Regions from separate parts of the Mesorhizobium sp. WSM4821 genome, predicted to be linked through region 1. Evidence: riboswitches for the same ligand, from Rfam matches in the RefSeq annotation. Region 1 holds a riboswitch; each other region holds the start of a gene.

What was found. Region 1 has a riboswitch for cobalamin ahead of AC0NID_RS19180 (CbtB domain-containing protein). Riboswitches for the same ligand answer to the same signal wherever they lie in the genome.
Region 2: another riboswitch for cobalamin. It lies ahead of AC0NID_RS04010 (aromatic ring-hydroxylating oxygenase subunit alpha); the one in region 1 lies ahead of AC0NID_RS19180 (CbtB domain-containing protein).
Region 3: another riboswitch for cobalamin. It lies ahead of metE (5-methyltetrahydropteroyltriglutamate--homocysteine S-methyltransferase); the one in region 1 lies ahead of AC0NID_RS19180 (CbtB domain-containing protein).

The regions. Positions count from the first base shown of each region.
Region 1 is NZ_CM148371.1:3,955,099-3,961,998, forward strand. It holds gene AC0NID_RS19170 (aromatic ring-hydroxylating oxygenase subunit alpha) at 1-680, opposite strand, end outside; gene AC0NID_RS19175 (gamma-glutamylcyclotransferase) at 800-1,492, shown strand; cobalamin riboswitch at 1,559-1,751, shown strand; gene AC0NID_RS19180 (CbtB domain-containing protein) at 1,789-1,968, shown strand; gene AC0NID_RS19185 (CbtA family protein) at 1,984-2,754, shown strand; gene cobU (bifunctional adenosylcobinamide kinase/adenosylcobinamide-phosphate guanylyltransferase) at 2,777-3,274, shown strand; gene cobO (cob(I)yrinic acid a,c-diamide adenosyltransferase) at 3,363-3,932, shown strand; gene cbiB (adenosylcobinamide-phosphate synthase CbiB) at 4,143-5,111, opposite strand; gene cobD (threonine-phosphate decarboxylase CobD) at 5,110-6,144, shown strand; gene AC0NID_RS19210 (tyrosine phosphatase family protein) at 6,162-6,674, shown strand; gene AC0NID_RS19215 (creatininase family protein) at 6,679-6,900, opposite strand, start outside.
Region 2 is NZ_CM148371.1:890,243-897,142, reverse strand. It holds gene AC0NID_RS04035 (diphosphate--fructose-6-phosphate 1-phosphotransferase) at 1-327, shown strand, start outside; gene AC0NID_RS04030 (MBL fold metallo-hydrolase) at 361-1,086, shown strand; gene AC0NID_RS04025 (molybdopterin-dependent oxidoreductase) at 1,417-2,028, shown strand; gene AC0NID_RS04020 (FAD-binding oxidoreductase) at 2,025-2,771, shown strand; gene AC0NID_RS04015 (FAD-binding oxidoreductase) at 2,784-3,899, opposite strand; gene AC0NID_RS04010 (aromatic ring-hydroxylating oxygenase subunit alpha) at 3,919-5,166, opposite strand; cobalamin riboswitch at 5,281-5,482, opposite strand; gene AC0NID_RS04005 (DUF680 domain-containing protein) at 6,002-6,226, shown strand; gene AC0NID_RS04000 (DUF680 domain-containing protein) at 6,353-6,589, shown strand; gene AC0NID_RS03995 (ABC transporter ATP-binding protein) at 6,741-6,900, opposite strand, start outside.
Region 3 is NZ_CM148371.1:29,734-36,633, forward strand. It holds gene metK (methionine adenosyltransferase) at 1-779, shown strand, start outside; gene AC0NID_RS00135 (adenosine kinase) at 887-1,879, shown strand; cobalamin riboswitch at 2,262-2,461, shown strand; partial or broken gene metE (5-methyltetrahydropteroyltriglutamate--homocysteine S-methyltransferase) at 2,577-4,912, shown strand; gene tdh (L-threonine 3-dehydrogenase) at 5,561-6,595, shown strand; partial or broken gene AC0NID_RS00150 (IS3 family transposase) at 6,764-6,900, opposite strand, start outside.

The DNA of each region.
Region 1 (6,900 bases):
CCGCGGCCAAAGATCGGCACCAACCGCGACAGGTCCTTGTGAACGCCCGGGCAATGCAGGCACTCGTTGAAGTTCTCCCAGAAGATTTTCCAGTTGCAGTTCATCACCTTGCGCAGCACGTGACCGGTCACCAGCGTTTCCAGCGGCCAGTTGGCGAGATTGCCGGATGTGGGATCGAAGGATGCTTCAGCCGAGCCGGCGGCGTCTTCCTCCAGATTGACGAAGACAAAACCGCGCCACACCGACAGCGCCACGCGGTAGAGCGGGTGATCGGCCTTGTCGAAGCCTTCGGGCAGCGATTTCGACGGCACCCGCACGAGATCGCCGCGCAGCGAATAAGACCACGCATGATAGGGGCAGGTGATGAGCCGCGCCTTCAGCCGTCCTTGGCTTTCCCGGCAAAGCTGCGAGCCGCGATGCCGGCAAGTGTTGTGGAAGGCCCGAAGGGTGCCGGTCTCGTCGCGCAGCACGACAATCTCCTGCGTGCCGACACGGAATGTCTTGAACGCCAGCGGCTGGGCAAGGTCGGCCTCGCGGCAGACGAGCAGCCAGTTTCGATACCAGATGGCGTCGAGATCGCGCTGATAGGCGTTCAGCTCCCAGTAGTCCGACGCCGGCAGCGTCGGCTCGGCCCGGGTCAGACCGTTATAGGGGTCATGCTCGCTGTGGCTGGGCTGCATGGCAGGTTTCCAGTGATGTGCCAGCCGACACCCAGCCGCGAAAATTGTCAATCGCGGTGACGGCATTGCGAGTCTCGAGCAGGACGCATAATCATGCGGCAAGAAAAGGGATCTGGAACGTGGCCACACGACAGATGGCGCTTACGCCGGAGCTGGTTGCGCGTTGTTGGCGCGAGGTCCAGGATGCTGGACCTGACCCGGATGCCATGCATCTGGATGATGGCGACTATGACGCGATGCTGGACGCGTTGCAGGCAGAACTCCCTGCCGCCGAACCGTTGTGGCTGTTCGGCTACGGTTCGCTGATCTGGAAACCCGAAATCGACCATGTCGAGGAACGTGTCGCCGTGGTGCGTGGCTGGCACCGGTCTTTTTGCATGAACATGACGCGCTGGCGCGGCACCAAGGATCGCCCCGGCCTGATGATGGCTCTGGACCGTGGAGGGCAGTGCAAGGGCATCGCTTTTCGGCTGACCGATGGCGATCGGCGGCAGCAATTGGGCAGGCTTTTCCGACGCGAAATGACGCTGAAGCCGACAAGCTATATGCCTCGTATTCTCAGACTCGCGAGCGATGGCGGTCCGTTGAGGGCGCTGGCTTTCGTCATCAATCGCAGCGGCATCACCTATGCTGGTTCGCTCGATGAGCACGAGGTGGTCGAAAGACTGACCACGTCCTGCGGACACTGGGGATCAGGCGTCGACTACCTCTACAACACGGTGAAAAACCTGGAAGAGCGCGGCATTCACGACCGCCATCTTTGGCAGCTGCAGCAACTGGTCGCCAATCGGATCGTCTCATTGGGAGGCTGAAGCCAAGTGACGCATTCCAGCTGACCGCTGACGGAATTTGGTTTGCCGGGCGCGGAGATTCTGCCTATAGTCGCACCCGTCGTCGGTTCCTTTGGAACCAAGAGGGAATGCGGTGAGGGCGAAATTTGCCCAATGCCGTGGCTGCCCCCGCAACTGTGTGCGGTAGTCCTCTCCATATGCCACTGAAGGTTTTCTTCGGGAAGGTGGGGAAGGGCGCTGATCCGCGAGCCAGGAGACCTGCCGGCGACAGGAAAACTGACTTCTATGCCCTCGGGTGGAGGGCGAAAGGACAAGACATGAATACCCCTTCCGTGTCCCTCGGCGCTTCCGTCTCCTCGCAGTCGCGCTTCATGCAACTGGCGCTTGCTGCGTTTCTCGGCATTTTCGTCATGGGCTTCGTCGGCTTCTCGCAAATCGATGCGGTGCATAACGCCGCCCACGACTATCGCCACTCGATGGCATTTCCCTGCCACTGACGAGGGGCTGACATCATGACACTGTTTCGCAACGTCGTGTTCATCGCGGCGATCGCAGGGATTGTGGCCGGCGCCGTCCTCGCCTGCATGCAGGCCTACGCCACCGTGCCGCTCATTCTCAAGGCTGAAGCCTACGAACAGGCCGGCGGCGGCCACACGCATGACCATGCCGCGGCGCCCGTCGCGAACGCCACCGATACCGATGCCATGACCAGAGCGGCGACGGCCGAAGCTGCCGCTCCGGAAGACGAAGGCTGGGCGCCGGCCGACGGTTCCGAGCGATTCGCCTTCAACGTCGTTGCCAACGTCGTCACCGGCATCGGCTTCGCGCTGATCCTGGTCGCCGCTTCGGAGTTCGCCGGCGGCATCGGCAATTGGCGCCATGGCCTGTTCTGGGGCCTTGCCGGCTTTGCCGTGTTCACGCTGGCTCCGAACCTTGGCCTGCCGCCCGAACTGCCGGCGATGCCGGCGGCCGATCTCGCCCAGCGCCAGATCTGGTGGTGGGCAACCGTGGCGGCGACGGCGGCCGGTCTCGGCCTGCTTGCCTTCCGCAAGTCGCTGCCGCTGGCGCTCCTTGCCGTGGCGCTGATCGTGGCGCCGCATATCGTCGGTGCTCCGCAGCCCGACAGTTTCGAGTCGCCGATCCCGGAAGGCCTGCACCACCAGTTCGTGGTGGCGGTAACGCTGACCAATCTGGTGTTCTGGCTGGTGCTCGGCGTCGTCGTCGGCGTGGTGCGTGGCCGTTTCACCGGCACGGCGACCAGCCTGCGCGACAGCTTTGCCTGATCGCGTTACTCCCGGCGGGAACTTGATCCTGGTCATCGGCGGTGCGCGTTCCGGCAAAAGCGCGCACGCCGAAGGACTGGTAACGGCCTGTCCGGCGCCGTGGACCTATATCGCCACCGCCGAGGCTTACGACGGCGAAATGCGCGAGCGCATCGCGCTGCACCGGTCGCGGCGCGGCGAGGGCTGGACGACTGTCGATGCACCGCTCGATCTCGTCGGCGCGATCGAGGCTTTGCCCGACGGCCGGCCTGTCCTGATCGACTGCCTTACGCTGTGGCTGTCCAACCATATGCTGGCCGAACGCGACATCGAGGCCGAATGCCAGGGGTTGGCGGATGTGCTGTCGCGGCCGCGCGGGCCATGGTTCGTGGTCTCCAACGAGGTCGGCCAGGGCATCGTGCCCGACAATACGCTCGCCCGCCGGTTTCGCGATACCGCCGGCCGGCTCAACCAGCAGGTCGCGGCAGTGTCCGATACGGTGCTGCTGATGGTGGCGGGGCTGCCGCTCAAGGTGAAATGACATGGCTGATACCAAGCACATCGAAGACAAATCACATATCGAAGACGGGCCGATTAACGACAGGGATGAGGAACGCCACCGCGCCAAGATGGCCAAGCGCAAGGCGGTGCAGGACGCCGAGGTCGCGGCGAAGACGGTCGAGAAGGGGCTGCTGATCGTCAACACCGGGCCCGGCAAGGGCAAGACAACTGCCGCCTTCGGGTTGGCGCTGAGGATGCTCGGCTACGGCAGGCGCGTTGGCGTCGTCCAGTTCATCAAGGGCAAATGGCACACCGGCGAGAAGGACGCTTTTGCCGCTTTCGGCGACCGGGTCGTCTGGCACACGATGGGCGAGGGTTTTACCTGGGAGACGCAGGACCTGAAGCGCGACATCGCCGCCGCCGAAGCCGCCTGGGCCAAGGCGCTCGAGTTGATGGCCGATTCGTCAATCAGCCTTCTGGTGCTCGACGAGTTGAACATCGCGCTGCGCTACGACTATCTCGATCTCGGCAAGGTGGTGGCGGCGCTGAAGGGGCGGCGCGAGGGCCTGCATGTCGTCGTCACCGGCCGCAACGCCAAGGCAGCACTGGTCGAGGCGGCGGACCTGGTCACCGAGATGGGCGTGATCAAGCATCATTTTTCGGCGGGCGTGAAGGCGCAGCAGGGGATTGAGTTTTGAGAGGTTTTGCCCGCGCGCTTTGGGGCAGGGCAATTGCTGGTAGGCGGATGAGGGGCGGCGCCGACATGGCATGTTTGTTCTTGCTTTGTGCCGGCAGTTATGCTAGTAATTTCGATATGGCGCCGATTCGCGCCAACACCCGCCGCCGAGGCGGGTTTTTTATTTCAGCCGATCTCGACCGGCAGCGTTGCGGGTCCGGATTTAACGCCGTCAGAGGACGATAACGATCGCCGACAGCAACCCAAACAGGCCAATCAGCAGAAAGTCGGCGACCCGGTAGAGCTTCAGCGCCCGCCTGATATCGGCGCTTTCCGCTTCGCGGCGGCCGCCTTCGCCCATGAAAGCATCATCGACGATGACGCCGTCATAGGAGCGCGGGCCGGCGAGCGTCAGGCCGAGCGCGCCGGCCATCGCAGCCTCGGGCCAGCCGGCGTTGGGCGAGCGGTGCTTCTTCGCGTCGCGCCGCATGATGTGCCAGGCGTTCCCGGCATCGGCGTCGTTGACGAGGAAGGCGGCCATCACGATGAGCAGCGCGGTCAGCCGCGACGCCGGCAGGTTGATCAGATCGTCGAAGCGCGCTGCCGCCTGGCCGAAGGCCTCGTGGCGCGGGGTGCGGTGGCCGATCATCGAATCGGCCGTGTTGGCGGCCTTGTAGGCGACGCCGCCGGCCAGTCCGCCGACACCGATCCAGAAGACCGGCGCGACGACGCCGTCGGAAAAATTCTCGGCCAGGCTTTCGATCGCCGCACGGCAGACGCCGGCTCTGTCGAGCTTCTTTGAATCGCGGCCGACGATCCGTGAGACGGCAACACGACCGATGCTGAGTCCACCATTGTCGAGTCCGTCGGCCACCGCCTCGACATGCTCGGCCAGGCTCTTCTGCGACAGCAGCGATGTCGCCAGAATTGCTGTGAGGACCAATCCGGCGGGAATGCCCGAAAGCATGGTGTCCACCGCGAAAGCGATGGCGGCCGGCACCAGCACGATGATCAGCAGGGCATCAACGCCGCGCCGGCGACGGACAGCGTCGGAATCAGTGGCGCGGTTGAGCCTGCGGTCGAGAAAGGATATCAGCCTGCCGATCCAGGTGACGGGATGGCCGATAGCGCCAAACAGCCAGGCTGGGTAGCCGACAGCGAATTCAACAACCAGTGACAGGAAAGCGATCAGGATCGACATGAAGCTTCTTGATGGCGCGGCGGCAGTGGTGGATCATGGAGGAAGCCTTGGCCGGGCGAGGGGGCTTTTCCCCCATGCGCCACAACCCTTTGTCGACCTCTCGACCGGTATCAATCCGCACTCCTACCCTTTTTTCGAGCTGCCCGCCACCGCTCTGTCAAGACTGCCGGAGGCCGCGCGGGTCCGCGATCTGGCTGAAGTCGCGGCGAGCGCCTATGGCGCGCCTTCGGCGGCGAATGTGGCGGCGGCGCCCGGCACGCAGATCCTGTTGCCGCGCGTCGCCTCGCAGTCGAGCCCTGGCAAGGCGTTGGTGCTCGGGCCGACCTATGCCGAACACAGCCGAGCCGCGGCGATCGCCGGCCATGCCGTGACGGAGGTCGACGATTTCGAGGTCTTGGCAGGAGCCGACCTCGCCGTCGTCGTCAACCCCAACAATCCGGACGGGCGCATCGTCGAGCGTCAGAGGCTGCTTGAGCTTGCCGGAAAATTGCACGCCAGAGGCGGGTTGCTGGTCATCGACGAGGCTTTCATGGATGTCGGCCCGCCTGGCGAAAGCCTGGCGGGCGATGTCGACCAGGGCGGCATCGTCGTGCTGCGTTCCTTCGGCAAGTTCTTCGGGCTGGCCGGCCTGCGGCTTGGCTTTGCAATAGCCGACGTGCTGACGGTCGAACGGCTTCAGGCGCAATTCGGGCCGTGGGCGGTCGCCGGACCGGCGCTCGAATACGGTATCCGCGCGCTTGCCGACAGCGGTTGGCAGGTCGAGATGCGACGCCGTCTGGCCGGGGATGCGGCGCGGCTCGATGCGCTGTTCGGTCGCTTCGGTGTGCCTGTCGCCGGCGGCACCACGCTGTTCCGCTATATCAGGCTGGCGGACGCCGCCGGTCTGTTTTCGGCGCTTGGCGAGCGCGGCATCCTGCTTCGTCATTTTTCCGGCCGGCCGGATGTGCTGCGCGCCGGGTTGCCGGGCGAGGGCGAGGAATGGCAACGGCTCGAAACGGCTCTTGCCGACTGGGCGCAGCGGCGCGACGATTAGATCGAGGAGATCAAGCAATGATCCATGTCTGTTCGCTGTCGAAGGTCGAGGAAACGGTCGCGAAGACCGGCGCCGAGCGGCTGCTTTCCCTGCTGGCCGCCGGAACCGAGATGACGCGCCCAGCCTCGATAGTGCGGGAAAACCATCTGCATCTGGTCATGCACGACATTGCCGTGGCGCAGGAGGGCATGACCATGCCGGGCGAGACGCATGTCCGCAACCTGCTCGATTTCGCGCGCCGATGGGATCGTGCGAGGCCGCTGGTCGTGCATTGCTATGCCGGCATTAGCCGTTCGACGGCCTCGGCCTACATCATCGCGGCCGCTCTGGCGCCGAAGCGTGACGAGGTCGAGTTGGCCGAGACGCTGCGCGCGCTGTCGCCGACGGCTACTCCCAATCCGCGACTGATTGCGGTCGCCGATACGCTGCTTGACCGCAACGGCCGCATGACCCGCGCGATCCAGGCGATCGGGCGCGGAGCGGACGCCTTCGAGGGCACGCCCTTCGCGCTGAAGATCGACGACCGATAAGAGTCTAAGCCAGCCAGTCGGCCAGCTTCGCCTTGCGCACATCCTTCAATAGGCTGATGAAACCGTCGGCTTGATGGCTGGCGGTCAGCCTGCCCTTTTCGGCCGTTGCATTGCTGGCGTCGCCGACCACGCCGTTCGGGTTGAGGTCGGTGGCGATCCAGGCGAAGGCGTGCGTCCCGGTGTGGCGCAGCAGCGAAAACTCGTTTTCGGCGCGGGCGACATTGGA
Region 2 (6,900 bases), 3.1 Mb from region 1:
CCGGGCAAGCGGGCGCGCGTCGACGCGCTCGGTTATATGCCGCGCGGCTATGTCGGCGCCATCAACGCCGTCGATGCGCAGGAAGCCTTCGATGCCGGCGTCTTTGCCGTGACGGTGGCCGAACAGGGTGGCGGTTCGGTGGCGCTGCAATATGACGGCAACAAAACCGTGCTGAAGAAGGTGCCGCTGAAAAACGTCGCCGGCAAAACCCGTCACATGCCCGACGATTTCATGCTGCCTGATGTGAACCAGCTCTCCGATGCGGGAATCACCTATCTGAGGCGGCTGGTCCCGGAAAAATACAAGGTCGGAAAGCCGTTCGTCTGATGCCGGCTTTCTTGTGATGCCGGCTCTCGCCTGATGCTTGACTGGTTCAGCAGAACAGCAGCCGACGCCGACACGACGATGCTGACCGAGCCGTTCGTGCATGATTTCGTGCGCGCCAACATCTGGCACCTGCGCGGCCGCGATGTCGACCTGCTTGTCGACACCGGCATGGGCATCCGCCCGCTGGCGCCTGAGATAGACACGCCGGCGGGCAAGCCGCTGCTCGTCGTCGCCACCCATATCCATCTCGACCATGTCGGCTCGCTGCACGAATTCCCGTTGCGGGCGGGGCCGAGGCACAGCGCCGCGCAATTCGACAGCATGGATGAAGCGGTCACCTATGCCCACATGTTCCACACGCTCGACGGCGCCGTCTCGAAGCTGCCGGCGCCGGACTGGAAAGCGGCCGATTACAAAATTCCGCCGGCGCCGCTGACGCGGACGCTTGACGAGGGCGACATTGTCGATCTCGGCGACCGGCAATTCCGCGTGCTGCATCTGCCTGGCCATTCGCCCGATTCGATCGCGCTGTTCGATGAGGCCGACGGCCTGTTCTTCGCCGGCGATGCGATCTACGACGCCATGCTGATCGACGACCTGCCGGATTCCGACCGCGCCGCCTATCGCCGGACGATGCAGCGGCTGCTCGACCTGCCGATCCGCATCGGCCATGGCGGCCATGGCCCGAGCTTCGACGCCAGGCGGATGCGCGAGATCGCCACTGGCTATCTCAGGCGAACCGACGGGATCGGCGTATAGGGACAGCGCCGACCTGAAGCGATTGCCCTGAGGTTATGCTAGGAATTTATTCATGGTGCTGATTTGCGCCAGCGACCCGCCGGCCAGGCGTTTTTTTTCGGGTTTCGGTGCCGTCGCGGCAGGCGACAACAGCAGATGGCAACCAGCCGGGCGGCGAGCTGTGGGGCCAGCAAGGCATCGCGAGGTCGTTGTCAAGATTTCGGTTGCCCGCCAAACCATCTTCGAGAAGACTGTTGAAGGCCGGCGGACGGCCCCAGGCAAACGGCCCCAGGCAAACGGCCCCAGGCAAACGGCCCCATGTAAACGGCCCCATGTAAACGGATTGTCTCGATGGTCACCCGCGGCTTTTTTTCAGGACGAAAACCTCCGACGGATGCGGATGCGCGCATCCCGCCGGGGCAGTATCTCGAGCAAGGCTTCCCGGTGCTTTCAGCCGGGCCGACACCACGCGTGCGGACCGAGGACTGGTCGTTCACGCTCAAACACGGACCGCGGCCGATCAAGAAGTGGAATTGGACAGATTTCAACGCGCTGCCTCTGACCAAGATGACGCGCGACATTCATTGCGTGACCGCATGGACCAAGTTCGACACGGCGTGGCAGGGCGTGCTGGTCGACGACATTCTTGCCGATGCCGGCATCGAGCCGCCCACCGCCTTCACGCTGGCGCTCTCCTTCGACGGCTACACAACCAACGTGCCGACGAAGGATATCACCGCCGGCAAGGCGATGGTGGCGCTGCTTTACGAGGGCAAGCCGATCACGCCCGACCATGGCGGCCCGGCGCGGCTGCTGGTTCCGCATCTCTATTTCTGGAAGTCGGCCAAATGGCTGAACGGGCTGCAGTTCACCGAGCGCGACGAGCCGGGGTTCTGGGAACTGCGCGGCTATCACATCTATGGCGACCCGTGGCGCGAGCAGCGCTATACGGGCGATCCATGAGCGAGGCAGCGACGGCGCGGTCACCCTGGCAGACGGTCGCCATCACCGGCATCGAAAAGCGCACGCCCCGCGTCACCAGCTTTTTCCTCCGGCCGTCGCGGCCCTTCGACTATCGCGCCGGGCAGCATGTCGATGTCAGGCTGACGGCGCCGGACGGCTATCAGGCGCGCCGCTCCTATTCCATCGCCTCGGCGCCGGAATCGGGCGAGACGATCGAACTGGCGATTGAAAAACTCGACGACGGCGAGGTCTCGCCGTTCTTTCATGAGGTGGCAGCGGTCGGCGACGAGGTCGAACTGCGCGGACCGCTCGGCGGCCACTTCGTCTGGTCCGACAGCGACGGCGGCCCGCTTCTGCTGGTCGGCGGCGGGTCGGGCGTGGTGCCGCTGATGGCGATGATCCGCCATCGTGCGGCGCTGAAATCGGTGGTGCCCGCGGCATTGGTGTTTTCCGCGCGAATCTGGGAGGAGGTGATCTTTCGCGACGACCTGATCGGCCTCCACGATCGTCGGGACGGCTTCGATCTGCTGCTGACGCTGACGCGCGAGGCCGCCCGGCGCCCGGCCGACTATTCGCGGCGGGTCGATGCCGCGATGATGGTGCAATCGATGGCGCGGTTGCCCGCGCCGCCAAGGCACGCCTTTGTCTGCGGCTCGAACGCCTTCGTGTCGGCCGCTGCCCAGGCGCTGATCGATGCCGGCGTTCCGGCAGGTTTTATCCGCACCGAGCGCTACGGGGTTTAGGCGGCCCGCCGGTCAGGCCTCGATTTCGATCGCCGTCAGCGGTTTCGAACAGCAGGCAAGGATGAAGCCGTCGTCGATCTCGTGATCGAGGATGCCGCCATTGTGGCTCATCTCGACCTGGCCCGAGAGCTTTTTCACCTTGCAGGTTCCGCACAGGCCGAACTCGCAGGCCGCCGGGATACGCACGCCCGAAGCGCGCGCCGTCTGCAGCACGGTCTGGCCGGCAACGCAGTCGGCGTCGACATCCGAAAGCGAGAATCGAATTGGCGTTGCGGCCTCAGTAGGGACCTCGACCCCGCCTTCTGCCGGCCCACCCCTTGCCGGCAAGGCAAACGGGGCCGGTATTTCCTCCACCGCCGGTGCGGCAAAGCTTTCCTGATGGTAGTTGGCCATGTCGAAGCCGGCGGCCTCCAGCATCTGCCGCACCGCGCGCATGAATGGATCGGGGCCGCAGCAGAAGATTTCGCGCTCGCGAAAATCCGGTGCCAAGAGCGGCAGCCGGATCGCGTCGATCCGGCCCATATGGCCGAACCAGCCCTCGCGGCTGGAGCGCTCCTCGATCATGAAGCCGAGCGACAGGCCCGGCATGCGGCTGCCCAGCAGTTCGAGCTCCTTGCGGAAGATGATCTCCTCGGGCTTTCGCGCGCAGTTGACGAAGCCGACATCGGTCCATGGCGCGCAGTCGTTCAGCCAGCGCAGCATCGACATCATCGGCGTCACGCCGGAGCCGGCCGAAATGAACAGATATTTGGCCGCGGGATGACTGTGCAGCGAAAAGTCGCCCGCCGGCCCATAGGCCTTCACGTGAACGCCGGGCTTCAGATTGTCGAACATCCAGCGCGTACCGATGCTGCCGTCCTGCGCCTTCACCGTCACCGCGATCGAGAACGGCCGCGACGGCGAGGACGACAGCGTATAGGTCCGCATCAGCTGGCCCTCAATGGTCGGCAATTCCAGCGTCACGAACTGTCCTGGTTTGTAGCGGAACCAGGTCTGGTTGTCGGAGCGGAAGGTGAAGGTCTTCACGTCAGGCGCCTCGTCGCTGACGCCGATCACTTCCAGCACCTGGAGCCTGTCGTTCCAGGGCGCCATCTCGTCGAGATGGCGGTAGAGCCCGAGGTCCGTCATCGCATTCATTCCTCAGATCTCAGGCGACGCTGCGCAACGCCGGCCGGCCGTCCTCGGCAAGCCGCGGCCCGATGAAGGACGCGTACCATTCGACGAACTGGATGACGCCGCCCTCATGCAACTCCGAATAGGGGCCGGGCTCATAGGCCGGCGACAGGATGCCGAAGGCGTTTTCCTCGACGATGCGGCGGTCCTGGTCGTTGGTCTCGGTCCAGACATGGGTGAGTTCGGCGAGATCGTAGTCGACGCCTTCGACCGCATCCTTGTGGACAAGCCATTTGGTGGTGACGGCCGTTTCCGTGGCACTGATCGGCAGCACGCGGAAGGTGACGGCATGATCGCCGAGGATATGGTTCCAGGTCGTCGGGTAATGGTAGAGCAGTAGCGAGCCGATGCGGTCGGTGGAAACGCTGTCGGAAAGGTTCTTCTTCACCGCGCGCCGTCCCGTCATCGTATAGCTGACGGCGTCACGCAGCAGCGGCGCGCGGGTGGCGCGATACTGCCCGGCCGGATCGATTCGGAACTTGCTCGGCAAGCCCGCCGCCTCGCATTTGGCCCAGTGAGCGAGCATTTCCGGATCGCTGTCGGCGCCCTGCACGCCGGTCACGGTCGGTGCTTCCGGGAATGTCTTGCACAGTTCCGGATGGTTGCCGGCGCAATGGTAGCACTCGCGGTTGTTCTCCCAGACGAGCTTCCAGTTGCCCTTCTCGACAATGGTCGATTCGAAGGCGACCTTTGCCTCGCGCAGCCGGTGCGGCAGGAGGTAAGGCTCGACCATCGCGCGCATCGGCGCGAAATCCGCGGGCTCCTTGGCCAGGCAGATGAAGATGTAGCCGCCGACGCTTTCGCAGGCGACCGGCTTCAGGCTGAACTGGCTCTTGTCGAAGCCATCCGCCATCTGCCTTGCGAACAAGAGCCGGCCGTCCAGCTCGTAGGTCCACTGGTGATAGGGGCAGACGAGCTTTGCCGCCGTGCCCTTGTCGGCGTTGCAGACGCGGCTGCCGCGATGGCGGCAGGAATTGTGGAAGGCGTTGATCTTGCCTTGCTGGTCGCGGACCAGCACGACCGGATAGTCGCCGATCTGGACGGTCATGTAGCTGCCCGGCTTCGGCAACTCGCAATCGTGGCCGATGAACAGCCAGTCGCGATACCAGATCAGCTCCATGTCGAGCTTGAAGAAATCGGAATCGGTGTAGAAGGGCTGTTCCAGCGAATAGCCTTGCCTGCGGCCGTGCAAGAGCCTCAGCATGTCGTTGCGCGCATCCATGTCCTGTCCTCATGTCCAAGGACTGAACTGGTGGTGATGGAGGAAGGATCGGCTGCACGTCGGCGATATGGCCGGGCATGCACTATCCGCCTCTTGACCGCCCACCGCGATCAGTCGAGTCTAGAATCTCGGGCTGGTTTCCGGGCTCTGGAGTATCCTTGCGGACGGTCGCGACACCTTCCCAGGCTTGTGACCCAGTGGTCTCCCGTTGCGACTTGAACTCCACCACCGTTGCGGGGGCAGCGCCGGGTTCTGACCGGCTTCCCAATTCTCCGCTTGGTCGTCACCATGCGGCACCTGAGTTGGCGTGATCTAATCATGACCGTCGGCCGTCTGTCGGCATGAAAGCGACATCGTATCCATGCGGCGCGACACGGCCGCGAAACCTGTTGGACCGGAGTGAGCAAGGGGTGAAATCGCCCTTCGCCGAGCGTTGCCGGCCCGAAAGCATGGCCGGATTTGGCCCATCGGCGGGGGCCGAACTGGTAAACGATTCGTTAGCAGGCTTCGAAATGCTTTTTAAGGGGTCTCTAAAATCGAACCGAACGGTTCGTTTCTGTTGACACTGCGTACAGGACGGTGTGAACGCAGACTCGCCAATTCGTCAAATGGCCGGGCGGTACGTTTGAGATAACCAACTGATAAACAAGCGGAAAATTTAGGTTGTAGGAAGGCTTGGCACAATTTCAAGATGCAGATTCTTGGTCCACGCGGAACAACTTCGTGATTGGAATCCGCAGGATGGCCTCCCCACATCGGGGCTGTCCGAACGACGCGGATTCCTCCCAAGACATGCCGCTGGACGGACGGAAAAATAAGATACTGGAGTACTAAAATGAAAAAGATCGCTCTTGCGGCCGTCGCCGTTCTGGCCATTACCGGCAGCGCCTTTGCTGAAGGCAGTGACCATTATGGGTCTGACGGCGCCAACCAGCCCGCCGTCGCGGCCGACAGCTCCTACACGGCTTCGATTCTGAATTCGGCTCCGGCCCAGAATCCGGTTCCGGCTGACGAGAAGCCCGTCCACGGCAGCGACCGTAACCTCTTCGGCAACAATTAACACTCGGTTCCAGACCATGATCCCGAACCTGCGGTTCGGAAAAGATCATGGTCAAACAAGCAGCGGCGGCATTGTCTTCATCAAGACCGCCGCGCTTGTGGGATACGAAAATCCAGGAGTATTGGAATGAAGAAGATCGCCCTTGCCGCCGCCGCGCTTTTGATTGCCGCCGGCAGCGCCTATGCCCGCAACGACAACGTCGGCGGAACCGACATCAACGAGCAGGCGACCGTCAACGTCGACAACACGCAGACGTCTTCGGTGCGCAACACCGGCTCGCCGGTCTATAAGCTGCTCAACTCGTCGGGCGACGTGCAGAAGTCCGCCCCGCACGGCAGCGACCGGAACCTGTTCGGCCGCTAGCGCTTCGGCTCGAAATCGGTTCCGATTTTCGGGAAGCACGATGTGTACGCTTCAACGGCGACCTGAATGCAAAAGAGCGGCGGGCTTGGCCCGCCGCTCTTTTTTTGCCCTCGCCAAACTGCCCATGTCCAGCAGTTCGGCTGCCGCTCTCTCAAGCTGCCTTTGCTTCCGCCTTGTGGAGTGTGAAGGAATGTCCATCCGCATCGAAGATGTGAAGGTCGCCGGCATCGGCAGTCAGCCGCAGCGCAGCACCCCGCTTGACTTCGACATTGCCGGGCAGCTTGGTCACCAGCGGCAGGTCGGCGCGGCCG
Region 3 (6,900 bases), 3.3 Mb from region 1:
CCGAAACATTGATGCCGTTGCCAATCCAACTCGCTCACGATTTGACAAAAAAACAGGCAGAGGTGCGCCAAACCGGACGCCTTGGCTGGCTTCGCCCAGACGTTAAATCTCAAGTGTCCGTCCGCTATGAGGGTTTGCGCCCGGTAGCGCTTGATACCATAGTCCTGTCGACGCAGCATGACGAGGAGGTCTCACAAGCCACGGTGCGCGAAGGCGTCATTGAGGAGATCATAAGGCCGGTCTTGCCTCACGACGACCTGGATACGAAGGGGATAAGATTCCTGGTGAATCCAACAGGCCGGTTCGTGGTCGGTGGGCCGCGCGGCGATTGCGGGCTTACCGGCCGCAAGATCATCGTCGATTCCTACGGCGGTATGGGACGTCACGGCGGCGGTGCCTTTTCGGGCAAGGACCCGTCGAAGGTCGATCGATCGGCCGCCTATGCGGCGCGGTACGTCGCAAAAAACGTCGTTGCCAGCGGACTTGCGGAGGTCTGCGAGGTTCAGCTTGCTTATGCGATCGGTGTGGCCGCACCGGTGTCAGTCCTCGTCAATACATTCGGAACCGCGAAGATTGATGAAAAGAGGATCGAGCACGCCGTCCTTGAGCTTTTCGATCTCCGGCCGAAAGGCATTATCAAGGCGCTTGATCTCTTACGGCCGATTTACCGCAAGACCGCTACATACGGACACTTCGGCCGCGAAGAGCCGGAGTTCACCTGGGAAAAGACGGACAGAGCTGACGATCTTTTGCGAGAGGCAGGACCGGCAGCTGCGTGATGCACCGGTATTGGATGCGTCGGCATAGGGCGACCCATTCCAAACTGGCCAAAACAGGCCGGCCCCGGCGTGGCAAAAAGCCGGCTCGGGTTTTGGCGGAGATTTTGATGCCGGATTATGACGTGCTTTGCATCGGCAATGCCATTGTCGACATCATCGCCCAGTGCGACGAGGAATTCCTCGAGACCAACGGCATCATCAAGGGCGCGATGAACCTCATCGACACACAGCGCGCCGAGCTGCTCTACAGCCGCATGGGCCCGGCGATCGAGGCCTCCGGCGGCAGCGCCGGCAACACGGCGGCCGGCGTCGCCAGCTTCGGAGGCCGCGCCGCTTTCTTTGGCAAGGTCTCCAACGATGCGCTGGGCGAAATCTACGCCCACGACATCCATGCGCAGGGCGTCGCCTTCGACACCACGCCGCTCGAGGGTGAGCCGCCGACGGCGCGCTCGATGATCTTCGTCACGCCCGACGGCGAGCGCTCGATGAACACCTATCTCGGCGCCTGTGTCGAGCTTGGCCCTGAGGATGTCGAAGCCGACAAGGCGTCTGGCGCCAAGGTCACCTATTTCGAAGGCTACCTGTGGGATCCGCCGCGCGCCAAGGAGGCAATCCGCCAGACGGCGAAGCTGGCGCACGCAGCAGGCCGCGAAGTGTCGATGACCCTGTCGGATTCGTTCTGCGTCGACCGCTACCGCGACGAATTCCTTGAGCTGATGCGTTCGGGCACGGTCGATATCGTCTTTGCCAACAGCCACGAGATCAAGTCGCTCTACCAGACGTCGTCCTTCGACGAGGCGCTGGCGCAGATCCGCAAGGATTGCCGGATCGCCGCCGTGACCCGCTCGGAAAAAGGCTCGGTGATCGTGCGCGGCGACGAGACCGTGGTCATCCAGGCGACCGCCATCAAGGAACTGGTCGACACGACGGGCGCCGGCGATCTCTATGCCGCCGGCTTCCTGCATGGCTACACGCAAGGCCGCGACCTGCAGACTTGCGGCGATCTTGGCTCACTGGCGGCCGGCTTGGTGATCCAGCAGATCGGCCCCAGGCCACGGCAGAATCTGCGCCGCGAGGCTGAGCAGACTGGGTTGCTGTAAGGCGGCTTTTCGGCCACGTATAGCCCACCTTCCGTTGTGCAGGCTGTCCAGACAAGCGCGTGTAAATCGAACGTACCAGCCCGAGAAGGATGCCGGTTTTTTTCCAAAATTACTGATTGTTGAGGCTCAGGAACGTTGTCGCACTTCGACCAGCACTGCCGTCCGATCACGAATGGCCAACACGCGCCATTTTGACGAAGTCGTTTGAGACCGGATCGTACAAAAGGCAGATTGCCCGAGGGCCGAGCCACAGTCTGCAAACACCGGAGAGTCGCGCAGAAGGCTCAGCTCGACGGCGACTTGGAAACACGCCGCAGGCTAACAATTCACATAAACACATATACATTTGTTTATACGAAATTGACAAGAAAGTGGGCTACTGCGATTGTCCGCATGTCGTGGTTCTCCGCAAGGCGTTGCCGTAGCGGAGCTAAGAGGGGAGCCGGTGCAATGCCTACGCTGCCCCCGCAACTGTAAGCGGCGAGCCAAACCCATCAATGTCACTGGGGCGAACTGCCCCGGAAGACGTGGCAGAGGCTGTGACCCGCGAGTCAGGAGACCTGTCACGACGAACAACGTCCGCGGGCGGGGTGTCTGGTGGTCGCGGCAGCTCGGCGTTGATGCCGGCCTGCCAGCGCCTTCCTTGTCCCGGCCCCAACCATCGGGGTATGGAATGAATGTCTCCCAGCAAGTTCCCATAGCAACGCTTGGCGTGCCGCGTATCGGTCGCCGGCGTGAACTGAAATTCGCGCTCGAAAGCTACTGGTCCGGAAAATCGTCTGCTGCCAACCTTCTGGCGACGGCGAAGGCACTGCGTGCCGCCAGATGGAGCGAGCAGCACGCCCGCGGCGTGTCGAAAATCCCGTCGAACGATTTCTCACTGTATGACCATGTGCTCGACACCGCAGCAATGGTCGGCGCCGTCCCAGCTCGTTACGGCTGGACGGGCGGCGAGGTCCCGCTTGACATCTACTTCGCGATGGCGCGCGGGACGCAGGGCGATAGCGCGGGGTGCGGACACGCCAGTCACGGGCATGCAGTTCAGGGGCAGCGCGTGACCGCGATGGAAATGACCAAATGGTTCGACACCAACTACTACCTCGTGCCGGAGCTTGGCGACGATCAGACCTTCGCCCTCTCGGCGACGAAACCAGTCGATCACTTTCTGGAGGCAAAAGAGCTCGGCATCCATACACGCCCGGTCATCCTTGGACCGGTGACCTTCCTCAAGCTGGCGAAGTCTCCCGACCAGGGCTTCAATCCCATAGCGCTGCTACCGCGCCTGCTGCCGGTCTACGAGCAACTCCTGCAGAGGCTGGAGCTCTCGGGGGCCGACTGGGTGCAGACGAGCCGGCGCTTGTGCTCGATCTCAACCCGAACGAACGAGCTGCCTTCGAATTCACCTACGGGCAGCTGTCGAAAGCCGCGCCCAAGGTGAAAATTATGCTGGCTACCTATTTCGGGCCGCTAGGAAACAATCTCGAGACCGCGCTTTCGCTGAGCCTGGCGGGGCTGCATCTCGACCTCGTGCGCGCTCCCGAGCAGTTGGAGACGGTTGGTCGGCTCGCACCGAAGGATCTGGTGCTCTCACTTGGCCTGATCGACGGCCGCAATGTCTGGCGCGCGAACCTGACCGCCATTCTCGACGGCATCAAGCCGGTCATCGCCGGTTGGCCGCTGGACCGTGTCGAAATTGCGCCTTCCTGCTCGATGCTTCACGTGCCGATGGACCTGCGGATGGAGACCGCGCTCGATGTAGACGTCCGTTCGTGGCTGGCATTCGCCGCCCAGAAGACTGAAGAGCTGCTCGTGCTGGCCCAAGCCTTGTCCGAAGGCAGGGAGGCCGTAACAAGCTGAAGGCTTCTGATGAGGCGGCCGCCGCGCGCGCAATGTCGACAAAGGCCCACGATCCGCTCGTCCGCGGGCGCGTCAGCAGCATTGACGGCGCCATGAAGCAACGAAAGAGCGCATTTGCCAAGCGCTCGAGAGTCCAGGCTGACACGCTCGCCCTGCCGCTGTTCCCGACGACGACCATCGGGTCCTTCCCGCAAACGCCCGAGGTGCGCAGGGCGCGCTCCGCTCATGCGAAGGGCCGACTGAGCTATATCGACTACCAGGCCTTTCTGAAGAAGGAGACCGAGGCGGCGGTCCGCTGGCAGGAGGAGATCGGGCTGGACGTGCTGGTACATGGCGAGTTCGAACGCAACGACATGGTGCAGCATTTCGGCGAGCAGCTGTCCGGCCTCGCCTTCACCCAGCATGGCTGGGTGCAAAGTTATGGCTCCCGACTCGTGCGCCCTCCCATCATCTTCGGCGACGTATCGCGGCCCAATCCGATGACGGTCTTCTGGTGGCAATTTGCCCAGTCGCTGACGAAAAAGCCGGTGAAGGGCATGCTCACTGGTCCAGTGACGATTTCTTAACTGGTCTTTTGTGCGCGACGACGTACCCCGCGCCGAGGTCTGCCGCCAGATCGCACTCGCTATCCGCGATGAAGTGGCCGACCTCGAAAGAGCTGGCGCAAGGGTGATCCAGATCGATGAGGCCGCGTTTCGCGAAGGCTTACCCCTGCGGACGTCCGATTGGAAACATTATCTCGGCTGGGCTGTCGAATGCTTCCGGCTCGCCTCGACGGGTGTAGAGGACGCGACCCAAATTCACACCCACATGTGCTATTCGGAGTTCAATGAGATCATCGACTCGATCGCTGAACTGGACGCGGACGTGATTTCAATCGAGACGTGGCGCTCCAAAATGGAACTGCTGGACGCCTTCACCAAGTCGAAATATCCGAACGAAATCGGTCCCGGCGTCTACGACATTCACTCGCCACGTGTCCCCGAGATCGGCGAGATTTTGCATCTCGCCCAACTTGCTCGCGAGCGACTGTCGGACGGCCAACTGTGGGTGAATCCGGACTGCGGCCTCAAAACAAGGAAATGGGAAGAGGTCCGCCCTGCCCTCATCAACATGGTCGCCGCAGCATGCGCGCTACGGGAGAAAGCGCAGGCGCGGGCCGCCGAGCCACTGTGACCAAACATTTGGCCCGCGGGCCTCGCGCATAATTTGAGGCAGAAAGGACGGCATCGAAAGCCGCGAAGACATCGGTCGACGCGTGCGAGTCCCCACCCTTGTCGTCCAGCCGAAGGTCGGCACGACGGCTCAGCGCCGGGGCAGGATCTGGGAAGCCGCTTAGTCCCCGGACGGGTGATTTCGACCACGAAGGAAGGCGGTTTTGTCCGTGAGCTTCTGCCTAACAGGGCCAGCGGCCGACAGACGCGAGGGATCAACGCTTGCAGATGCCGCCTGTGCACCGGCACCATCGACAAATCGGCGGCGAGGTTGACCATCCAGAGTGTCTATATCAAAGGATATGCGTCGCATTTGGCGGGCATCGACAAATAGCCATACCGCCCAGCCGCAAGCTGCGACCATTCCTCATCGCTTGAATTGAAGCTGGCTGCATCTGGCACGGCGTGTGCTCCGCTTTTGCTGAGGTTCGCTGGAACAGAGCTTTTCACGCGCACGGCTCGCCGTGGAGTGTTGCTTTGACACAAAGGCCCCCGTCGGCATTCCGATCGGCCCAAAGATCTCAGGTGTGCTCTCCGAGCCTACCTTTCCGTTGTGTAGCTACCGAGGAGTGGCGAGGAGTGGAACCAATCAAGGTGTAAGGAGCATCTAATGTCGAACATGATGAAGGCGCTGGTGAAGGCCAAGGCCGAACCGGGCATCTGGATGGAAGAGGTGCCGGTGCCGGAGATCGGCCCAAACGACGTGCTGATCAAGATCAAGAAGACGGCGATCTGCGGCACCGACGTGCACATCTACAATTGGGACCAGTGGGCGCAGAAGACGGTGCCGGTGCCGATGGTGACGGGCCATGAATTCGTCGGCACCGTTGCCGATTTCGGCGCAGCGGTCACCGAATACAAGGTCGGCCAGCGTGTATCGGGCGAAGGCCACATCGTCTGCGGCCATTGCCGCAACTGTGGCGCCGGGCGAGGGCATCTGTGCCGCAACACGCTCGGCGTCGGCGTCAACCGTCCTGGCGCCTTCGGCGAGTATCTGGCGATCCCGCAGCACAATGTCGTGCCGATCCCCGATGATGTGCCCGACGAGATCGCCGCGATCTTCGACCCGCTGGGCAATGCCGTCCACACCGCACTCTCCTTCGATCTGGTTGGCGAAGATGTGCTGGTCACCGGCGCCGGGCCGATCGGCATCATGGGCGCGCTCGTCGCGCAATGCGTCGGCGCGCGCAAAGTGGTCATCACCGACATCAACCCGCTGCGGCTGGCGCTGGCGAAAAAGCTCGGCGTCCAGCATGTCGTTGACGCCTCGAAGGAAAAGCTGCGCGACGTCATGCCGGTGCTCGGCATGACAGAGGGGTTCGACGTCGGCCTCGAAATGTCGGGCGCCGCCCCCGCTTTCCGCGACATGATCGACACCATGAACAATGGCGGCAAGATCGCCATTCTGGGCATCGCGCCAACCGGCTTCGAGATCGACTGGAACAAGGTCATTTTCAAGATGCTGCATCTCAAGGGCATCTACGGCCGCGAGATGTTCGAAACCTGGTACAAGATGATCGCGCTTGTGCAGGGCCCGCTGGATGTCTCCGGCCTGATCACCCACCGCATCGGCATCGACGATTTTCAGGCCGGCTTCGATGCGATGCGCAGCGGCAGTTCCGGCAAGGTGGTGATGGACTGGTAGGGCGATGGCCGGCTTAACTTTGCGAAGGTGGTGACGGGACACCGCCTGGCTGTCGGCGATCTCCTCGCCTGGGAGCTGGCTGGTGCAATGGCTCCCCTCCAACGTGAGCCGAATGGTCGGCGACGTAGGTGGCCCAATCGGACGAGGCTCTGACCTGCCACCGGATTTTCATCCAGCCGCAATTAGAGCCTCGGCGGGTTTTACGCCGTATGGCGCGGGTTGAGCAACGGCGGAGCTGGTCGGGGTTGCGCAGCCGATCGTCCGTTGCGGTGAGATTGGCGGCATAGGCCGCGGGCGTGAGATAT